One region of the Kaistia sp. MMO-174 genome, then DNA from elsewhere that is predicted to be linked to it. Evidence: predicted binding sites of a transcription regulator. Region 1 holds the regulator's gene; each other region holds the start of a gene.
What was found. The regulator PhoB, encoded in region 1, activates phosphate uptake and scavenging genes when phosphate is short. The targets are predictions, from matches to a motif close to TGTCATNNANCTGTCAT.
Positions count from the first base shown of each region.

Region 2: a site for PhoB is predicted at 1,438-1,454, ahead of WFK98_RS06215 (CorA family divalent cation transporter). Genes of this name have one in related genera too.
Region 3: a site for PhoB is predicted at 1,014-1,030, ahead of WFK98_RS08300 (DUF1868 domain-containing protein). Genes of this name have one in related genera too.
Region 4: a site for PhoB is predicted at 1,069-1,085, ahead of WFK98_RS17360 (inorganic diphosphatase). Genes of this name have one in related genera too.

Region 1 covers NZ_JBBCUO010000007.1:90,635-92,810, forward strand. The annotation lists gene WFK98_RS23965 (GcrA family cell cycle regulator) at 224-757, shown strand; gene phoB (phosphate regulon transcriptional regulator PhoB) at 961-1,659, opposite strand; gene phoU (phosphate signaling complex protein PhoU) at 1,690-2,176, opposite strand, start outside.
Region 2 covers NZ_JBBCUO010000002.1:39,105-41,280, reverse strand. The annotation lists gene WFK98_RS06220 (winged helix-turn-helix transcriptional regulator) at 1-356, shown strand, start outside; gene WFK98_RS06215 (CorA family divalent cation transporter) at 353-1,339, opposite strand; gene WFK98_RS06210 (NAD(P)/FAD-dependent oxidoreductase) at 1,582-2,176, shown strand, end outside.
Region 3 covers NZ_JBBCUO010000002.1:499,300-501,475, reverse strand. The annotation lists gene WFK98_RS08305 (alkene reductase) at 1-164, shown strand, start outside; gene WFK98_RS08300 (DUF1868 domain-containing protein) at 249-962, opposite strand; gene WFK98_RS08295 (CDGSH iron-sulfur domain-containing protein) at 1,193-1,891, shown strand; gene WFK98_RS08290 (chloramphenicol phosphotransferase CPT family protein) at 2,114-2,176, shown strand, end outside.
Region 4 covers NZ_JBBCUO010000004.1:510,711-512,886, reverse strand. The annotation lists gene WFK98_RS17370 (succinate dehydrogenase iron-sulfur subunit) at 1-28, shown strand, start outside; gene WFK98_RS17365 (hypothetical protein) at 123-308, shown strand; gene WFK98_RS17360 (inorganic diphosphatase) at 427-1,020, opposite strand; gene WFK98_RS17355 (VOC family protein) at 1,138-1,530, shown strand; gene WFK98_RS17350 (AprI/Inh family metalloprotease inhibitor) at 1,807-2,176, shown strand, end outside.

The DNA.
Region 1 (2,176 bases):
GAATGCGCTGCAAGTTGGGGAAAACGGCCGGATCCTCTTTGACGAATCCCCCGGACTCTTGTCACCGAGTCACGCCATATAGTATTTTACTTTTCGTTAAGACACGAAATATCGAGCAGGTACCTCCCCCTGACCCTTGTATGGCGTCCGCAGTCGTCCGGCATCCCGGCTGAACGACCGTGACAGGATTCCGGGTATCGCTCCGACCGACAAGGACACGCTAATGACTTGGACGGACGAACGGGTTGAGTTGCTGAAGAAGCTCTGGACCGACGGCCTGAGCGCAAGCCAGATCGCTTCGGAACTCGGCGGCGTAACGCGTAACGCAGTCATCGGCAAGGTACATCGGCTGAGCCTCTCGGGTCGTGCCAAGCCGGCCGCAGCGCCGGTCGCCCGCCCGCGCAAGCCCGCGTCGACGACCAGTAGCCGCTCTGCAACGACAGGGCGTCCCAATCCCGTCAGGCCGATGGTGGCCGGCAACACGGCCCTGAAGCCTCTCGGCCAGATGGCGCCCGAGCCGCGGCGCGTGCCCCGGCCTGTCAGCTCGGACGACGTCGTCGTTCCGATCAGCCTGCACGCCACGATCCTCACGCTCACCGAGCAGACCTGCAAGTGGCCGATCGGCGACCCGAGCACCGAGGATTTCCACTTCTGCGGCCAGCGCTCGAATTCGGGCATTCCCTATTGCGAATATCATTCGCGGGTAGCCTACCAGCCGGTGCATGACCGCCGCCAGAAGAAGGCCGTCGGCGCCTGATCGCGCCAGCCTGACGACGACGGCGTCCGCGCCTTCGTCCCGAAATGCCATTCCGGCCGTGCCGCCCTCCCCCCGAGGCGCACGGCCGTTTCTTTTTGTAGCCCTCCCATCCGGGCAGCAAAAAGCCGCGCCGGGAGATACCCGAACGCGGCTTTGCTTGTTTTCAGGCCGCCTCCCGGGGGAAAGGCGGCGATGAAAGGGATTCAGGCGGCGGCGAACTGGTCGTCGAAGGAATAGCCGGAGCCCCGCACGGTGCGGATCGGATCCTTGACGCGGCCGCGGTTCACCGCCTTGCGCAGGCGGCCGATATGGACGTCGACGGTGCGCTCGTCGACATAGACGTCACGGCCCCAAACGCCGTCGAGCAGCTGCTCGCGGGAAAATACGCGGCCGGGGCTCTTCATCAGATATTCGAGCAGGCGGAACTCGGTCGGGCCGAGATGCAGCTCGCGACCCGAACGGCGGACGCGATGAGTCTCGCGGTCGAGCTCGATGTCGCCGGCGCGCAGCAGCGAGGCGATCACCTCCGGGCGCGAACGGCGAAGGATGGCGCGGACGCGCGCCATAAGCTCCGGCACGGAGAACGGCTTGACGACATAGTCGTCGGCGCCGGTGGCGAGGCCGCGGATGCGCTCCTGCTCCTCGCCGCGGGCGGTGAGCATGATCACCGGCAACGTGCGGGTGGCATCGCGGGCACGGAGGCGGCGGCAGAGTTCGATGCCCGAGATCCCGGGCAGCATCCAGTCGAGCAGCAGCAGGTCGGGCACGGTCTCGAGCAGGCGCATCTCGGCATCGTCGCCACGCGGCACCACTTCGACGGCATAACCCTCGGCTTCGAGGTTGTAGCGGAGGAGGAGGCTCAGCGCCTCCTCATCCTCGACGATCATAACGCGCGGCGTCATTCACGAAGATCCTAGCATTCAGGCGTTTGGTCAGTTCTGCTCATAGGCAACGGCGGTCGTGCTGGAATCGTCCTGCTTCGGACGATCCTCGGCCAGAACCTGGCCGGTGACGACATAGTGCACCGTTTCGGCGATGTTGGTGGCGTGGTCGCCGATGCGCTCGATGTTCTTGGCGCAGAACAGGAGATGCGTGCAGAAGGTGATGTTGCGCGGATCTTCCATCATGTAGGTCAGCAGTTCGCGGAAGAGCGACGTGTACATCGCGTCGATCTCTTCGTCGCGCTTCCAGACCTGGTAGGCCTGCTCGACGTCACGCGTGGCGTAGGAGTCGAGCACGTCCTTGAGCTGGGCGAGCGACAGCTGCGCCATGTGCTCGACACCGGTGTTGAAGCGCTTCGACTGGAACTGGCCGTCGAGCGCGATGACGCGCTTGGCGATGTTCTTGGCGAGGTCGCCGATGCGCTCGAGGTCGCTGGCGATGCGCTGGGCGGCGATGACTTCGCGCAGGTCCATCGCC
Region 2 (2,176 bases), on a different contig from region 1:
CTATCCAAACGGAAAGCCCGCCGAGCGACGATGCGCCAAAGGCCTGTCGCCCCGCCGACTGTCTGGCCGAGGACTGGCTGAGCTTTCTCGGGCATCGATGGAACGCGCTGGCGCTCTGGCAGCTGACGGCGCGGCCTCTGCGCTTCACGGAGCTGCAGGCCGCGCTGCCCGGCATCACGCCCAAGGTCCTGACCGAGCGGGTGGCCGGACTTGTGGCGCGCGGGCTCGTGCTCCGGTCGGAGAGCAACCATTACCCGCGCGAGGTGAGCTACAGCCTCAGTCCGCGCGGACGCGCGCTCGGCCGGATCCTGCTCGATCTCTACGACTGGGCCGAAGCGGACGCCGCCGCCCGCTAGTCGAAAAAGCCGAGGCGCTTCAGCAGGAGCAGCGTGCAGACGGAGGCGAGGCCGCCGATCAGCGTGGCGCTGATCCAGCCATGCGCGCCCTCGAGAAAGGGCAAGCCGCCGGTATTCATGCCGAAGAAGCCGGTGACGAGCGTCGGCGGCATCAGCAGCGCCGTCATGATCGACAGGAAATAGAGGTGGCGGTTGCTGATCGTGGCGAGCTTCGCGGCGATCTCGTCCTGCAGGAAGCGCGCCCGGTCCTGCACCTCCTGCACCTCCTGATCGAGCGTTTCGATCCGACGCAGCAACCTTTCCGCCGCCGCGCGCGAAGCGACATGGCTGTCGTCGGCATGCTCGTCCTCGGCGAATTCGCGCAGGATGCTGCGCAGGCCGGAAAGCTGGCGGTGCAGTTTCACGGCTGTGCGGCGCAGGGGCCCGAGCCGGCGCGACTCGTCGTGCAGGCTTTCGTCGAGCACCCGATCCTCGATCGAATCCGCCTCGGCGCGCGACGCCCGCAACGTCTCGGCGACGGCGCGAAGCACCTGGTCGATCATCATCTCGAACAGGGCGACGGGCCCGCCGACGACCTGCCCGCCATCGACCTTCTTGCGGGTCAGGGCGGCGGCGCGCACAGGATGGCGGCGGCCGGAAACGAGATAGCCGGGGCCGAAAGCAAAGCGCATCGGCACCGTGCGGTCGCTGTCTTCGTCGGGATCCTGCAGCGTGTCGGAGAAGCGGCCCCAGACCGACTGGGTGTCGTATTCGAGCGCCGGGTAATCGTCGGCGCTGAGCAACAGGCGGCGCGCATCCTGCCCGAGCCAGCCGACGCAGTTGACCCAGTCGCGCGCAAGCCTGTTGACGAAGTCGAGATGGACCCAGAGGAACCCTTCGCCCGGCGCCGTCGGCACGATCGTATCGTCGAGCGGAACCGGGCGCGCGCGCCCCTCGCCATCGAACCGATAGGCCCAGATCACGCCGGAGGCGGGTCGCGCCATCCGCTCAGCCGGCAATGGATTTTCTGCGTGGCTCATCGATCGTGGGCAACTCGAAATCGTTCAGGCGCGGTGCCTGCCGCATCACTGCGACGACAGTCATGACAGAACGATGACAGTCCTGCGGGGCGTCATGACGCAGCGGCGGGAAGCAACCGGATTTTCATTGTCGACAGACCGCCAGCCAGCCATGATCGCCCCTGCCCCTCCGGCACCTGACCGACTGGAACCTGGCGGAACCGCACATGCAGAACGACCCGCGATCGCACGGCCTCTGGGAACGCACGGCGCCCGCCGCTCCGGCCACCTCGCCGCTTCATCGCGATATCAAGGCCGACGTGGTGATCGTCGGCGGCGGCTATACCGGCCTCTCGACGGCATTGCACGCGGCGCGCGACGGGCTCGACGTCGCGCTGCTCGAAGGGGTGGAGTTCGGCTTCGGCGGCTCGGGCCGCAATGTCGGCCTCGTCAATGCCGGCATGTGGGTGATGCCGGACGATCTGCCGGCCACGCTCGGCCGCGATCACGGCGACCGCCTGCTCGACCTGCTCGGCAACGCGCCGAAGCTCGTCTTCGAGATCATCCGCAGCTACGACATCGCCTGCGAGCTGGAAACGGCCGGAACGCTGCATTGCGCCGTCGGCGACAAGGGCCTCGCCGAAATCCGGCAGCGCGCGGCGCAATGGAGCGCGCGCGGCGCGGCCGTGCGCCTGCTCGATGCCGACGAGACAGCGGCGAAGCTCGGCAGCCGCGCCTATGCCGGCTCGCTGCTCGACCTTCGGGCCGGGACGGTGCAGCCGCTCGCCTATGCACGCGGCCTCGCCCATGCCGCGATCGGCG
Region 3 (2,176 bases), on a different contig from region 1:
GCTCGGCCGACGCCGTCGCCTTCGGCCGCAAGTACATCGCGTCGCCCGACCTCGCCAAGCGCTTCGCCATCGACGCGCCGCTGAACGAACCGGATGCCTCGACCTTCTACACGCCGGGCGCCAGGGGCTACACCGACTATCCGGCGCTCGAGGCGGCCGAGTAGGGCCGGCGGGGCGCGGGACACGAACGTCCATATGCGGCGGCGAGGGCAGGGCGACGATCCGGCCCTCGCCAATCGCAGCGGGCCCTATTCCAGGACCAGCCGTTCCTCGAAATGGTTCATGTCCTCGAAGCTGCAGAAGGCCGGCGGCCGCAGTTCGAGGATCGGCGCCTCGCGCGCGAGCAGGCCGAGGCAGTCGTCGAACAGCGCTTCCCACGCCGAAAGCCGATCCTCGGCCAGCCAGTCGATCATGTAGGCGAGAGTGACGTGGAAGACGTAGTCGTCATGGTCGGGGTGGCGGTAGCCGAACGCCTCGGCGAAGGCGTCACGCCACGCCCGCATCCGTCGTTCGTCCTCGTCGGTGGCGCCGGCGACGGTCAGTCCGGTCGGAACGACGTCGATCACACGGACCTGGAACGGTCCGGCGCCGTGAAAATCCTTCAGCTTGTCCCGATAGTGAGCCGTCATGACGTCGATGTCGGTGTCGAGCGGCATGTCGGACGGCCAGAACGGCAAGCTGCGGCGATATTCGATGATGCCCTGGAACAGCGTCATGTGGAGGCTGGATACAGGCGTGAACGCCAGGCGGCCGGCATCGGGCTCAGCCTGCATGCGGCGGCGGACTTCCACGATCGCCTGCTGCGACGGCGATCCCTCGACCAGATGGCAGACGACGGTATTGCCGGGTTCGGACAGGAAGGTGCCGCTCCGGTCGTAACGACGGCCCAGATGCCGGGGCGGCTCTGTCTGCGTCGCGGCCGAATAGCGGTTGAGCCGGCTGTCTGAGAGAATCGATGTCATGATGCAGGGGACCGTGCGGTTTGCGGGAATGTGGCAGCTATCCCGGAGACGATGAAGCGCACATGACGGGGCAGGGACTTGGTCCCCGCCCGACCGAGCCGATCCGCAGCACGGCACTGCCCTGGATTGAATCTCTCCTTCGGAACGCCAGTTGAAACCGTGCGCCTGCCCTGGGACCGCGTCGCGATCCGCTGCGGGTCGATTTGGCCATTCTCCGGAAGGACCGCACCGTGAACAACAACGCTGCATCCGGCATGAAGATCACCGTCACGAAGGACGGGCCGTATCTGGTTCGTGGGCGGGTTCCGTTGAGCCGACAGGCCATCGGCGCCAACGCGGCGGGCGATTCCGTCGAGTGGGTCGAGATCGAAACGATCGAGCCGGCGACGGTGGCCTACAAGCTCTGCCGCTGCGGCCGTTCGGCGACCAAGCCGTTCTGTGACGACACCCACACGCGCATCGGCTTCGTCGGCGACGAGACGGCCGCCAGACGGTCCTACGCAGTTATGGCGCAGGAGATCGACGGACCGGCGCTGGCGCTCACCGACGCCGAGTCGCTCTGTGCTTTCGCGCGCTTCTGCGATCGCGACGGCAAAGTCTGGAACACAGTGTCAGAGGCGAGGCTAGAACCCGAGCGCGCCGCCTTCGTCCGGCAGGTCGGCCAATGTCCTTCCGGCCGGCTGGTCGCCTGGGACTACGGGACGCGCCAACCGGTCGAGCCCGAACTGCCGCCCTCAATCGTGATCGTCGAGGACCCGCAGAAGGGCGTCGCCGGGCCGCTCTGGGTGCGAGGCGGCATTCCCGTCGAAGCTGCTGACGGCACGCCTTACGAGACCCGGAACCGGATGACGTTGTGCCGCTGCGGCCAATCGGCCAACAAGCCGTTCTGCGACGGGACACATGCCTCGATTGGCTTCAAGGATCGCTGACCTGCCGCCATCGCAGCGGCAGAGGAGGGCGCAGGAACCGGGCAGGGCGCTCGCCTCCCGCCTCGCCCTGGAATATCGGAGCCAGCGTTGATCCGCCCTGCCCGATCGAATAAAACGACGTCATATCAATGATATGGAGGAGAATGCAGCATCCGCCCATGAAGCGTCTTGCTGCCGTCACAGGGCTGCCATATCCCGCGTCTCAACCAGCAGGAGGCCGGGATGGCACAGATCATTTTTCTCCACGGCGCATCCAGCTCCGGCAAGTCGACCATCGCCAAGGCG
Region 4 (2,176 bases), on a different contig from region 1:
GAAGATGATGGTCGAGCGCCGCGTCTGACCGGCGCTGCCCTTTCTTTCAGCAGAACGGCGCGGAACCCTTCCGCGCCGTTTTCGTTTGCCCGGACCGATCGCGTTTTCGGAAGGAGACGACCATGACCATCAAGCAGGATCTCGAAGCGACCTGGACGATCGAGGCGATCGATCGGCTGCGCGAGCTCGCCGTGGAACATGTTCCGGCCGAGCTGATCGCGACGGCGATGCACCGGCCCGAGGAGCAGATCCGCCAGAAGGCGGCCGAACTCGGCCTGTCGCTCGAGATCGGTTCGACGACGCACTGATTTTCCGCCGGGCGGCGCGGCTGCGCGGTCCGGCAGGCTTTCGTTCGCGCGCAGCGGGGCGGCGGCCATGCGACCGCCGCTCCGTTTTCGCGGGCGAGGACGACCGCGGGCCGACGGCTTACTTGCCGTAGCGCTCCATCGCGGCGCGGATCAGGCCCTTCGCCGCTTCCGGGCTGTCGAAGCCCTTGAGTTCGATGACCTTGCTGCCTTCCGGCAGCTGCTTGTAGACGCGGAAGAACGACGTCAGCCGATCCTGCTCGATCTTCGGCAGGTCGGCGAGGGTCTGGATACCGTCATAGGTCGGGTCGACCTTGGAGACGGGAACCGCGACGATCTTGTCGTCGATGTCGCCGCCGTCGATCATCTTCAGCACGCCGATCGGGCGGACCTTGATGATGACGCCCGGATGCAGCGGCGCGCGGGTATAGACGATGACGTCGAGCGGATCGCCGTCCTCGGCGCTGGTGCGGGTGATCGAGCCGTAATTGGCCGGATAGACGACCGGCATCGACTGGAAGCGGTCGACGACGATGAAGCCGGTGTCGACGTCGGTCTCGTACTTGGTGAAGCTGCCGGCCGGGATCTCGATGACCGTGTTGATCTCGTCCGGGGCCTTGTCCGACTGCTTGAACGACAGGACGTTGTCGGCGAGGGCCGGTAGGGCGGTCAGGGAGGCGAGGGCGAACGCCGCGGCGGCGAGGGTCTTCTTCACGTGCAATTCTCCTGGAGTGAGGAACGGAAGAAGCGCTACGGTCGTCGCGCGACAGGCTTATGACATGGCAGACCGCCGTGGCGGCTGGGAGCATGCGGGGGCAGCATAGGGGGCAGCATGGGCGTTCTGGATCACATCGGCATCACGGTCAGCGACCTCGATCGCGCCATTGCCTTCTACAGCGCGGCTTTCGCGCCGCTCGGCGTCAGCGAGCAGATGCGGGTGCCGGGCGAGCTCACCGGCTATGGCGACGTCGTCGGCTATGGCGCTGCCGGCAAGCCGGAGATCTGGCTGAGCGGCGGCGCCCGCACCGAGCCGCATGTCCATATCGCGCTCGTCGCGCCGAGCCGGGCGGCCGTCGACGCGTTCTATGCGGCGGCGATGGCGGCGGGCGGCACCGACAATGGCGGGCCCGGCATCCGGCCGCACTACCACGCCAATTACTACGGCGCCTTCGTTCTCGATCCGGACGGCCACAACATCGAAGCCGTCTGTCACCGGCCGGAATAGGCGCAATCGCAACACGTCGCGCTTTCTTCGTTAACGGGGTGTTAACGAGACTTGTCGCGCCCGGCGATATGCCGTATTGCGCCAAGTAAGATAGGCTGCGGAATATCGAGTGATCTCCCGTCATTTTCCTCCCGTCCAGATCGACCGGTCCGTGCCTTTGGTGCGGCCGCCGATGCGGTTTGGCGTGCGGAATGGTGTTTTTCCGCCTGCCTCAAAGCGGCTCGATTGTGTGCGTATGCTGATGCGGCACCGAGGATTTCGATGATGGAGAAGCTTATGTCCCGACGTCTCGCGCCGATCGGCCTGGTCGCCCTGATGGCGGCCGCCTTGAGCGGCTGCGGCTCGTTCGGGGCCATCGGCCTGGGGCCGATGGAGCGTTCGGCCAAGCCGGTCGAAAGCGACACGCTGCCGCCGGTCGCCTCGGCGCCGGTGACCCGCAATACGCTGCCGCCGCCGCCGGTCGACCCCAACGCGCAGACCGCGCCGATGGCCGAGCAGGGCACGCTGCCGGGCGCGACGCCGATCGAATCCACCCCGTCGGCCCCGCCGCCGGTTTCGACCGCCTCCGGCGCCGAAATCGGCCGCACCGACCTGCTTGGCGGCTGGACCCTGCAGTCGGGCGGCGAGAGCTGCCAGCTGTTCATGA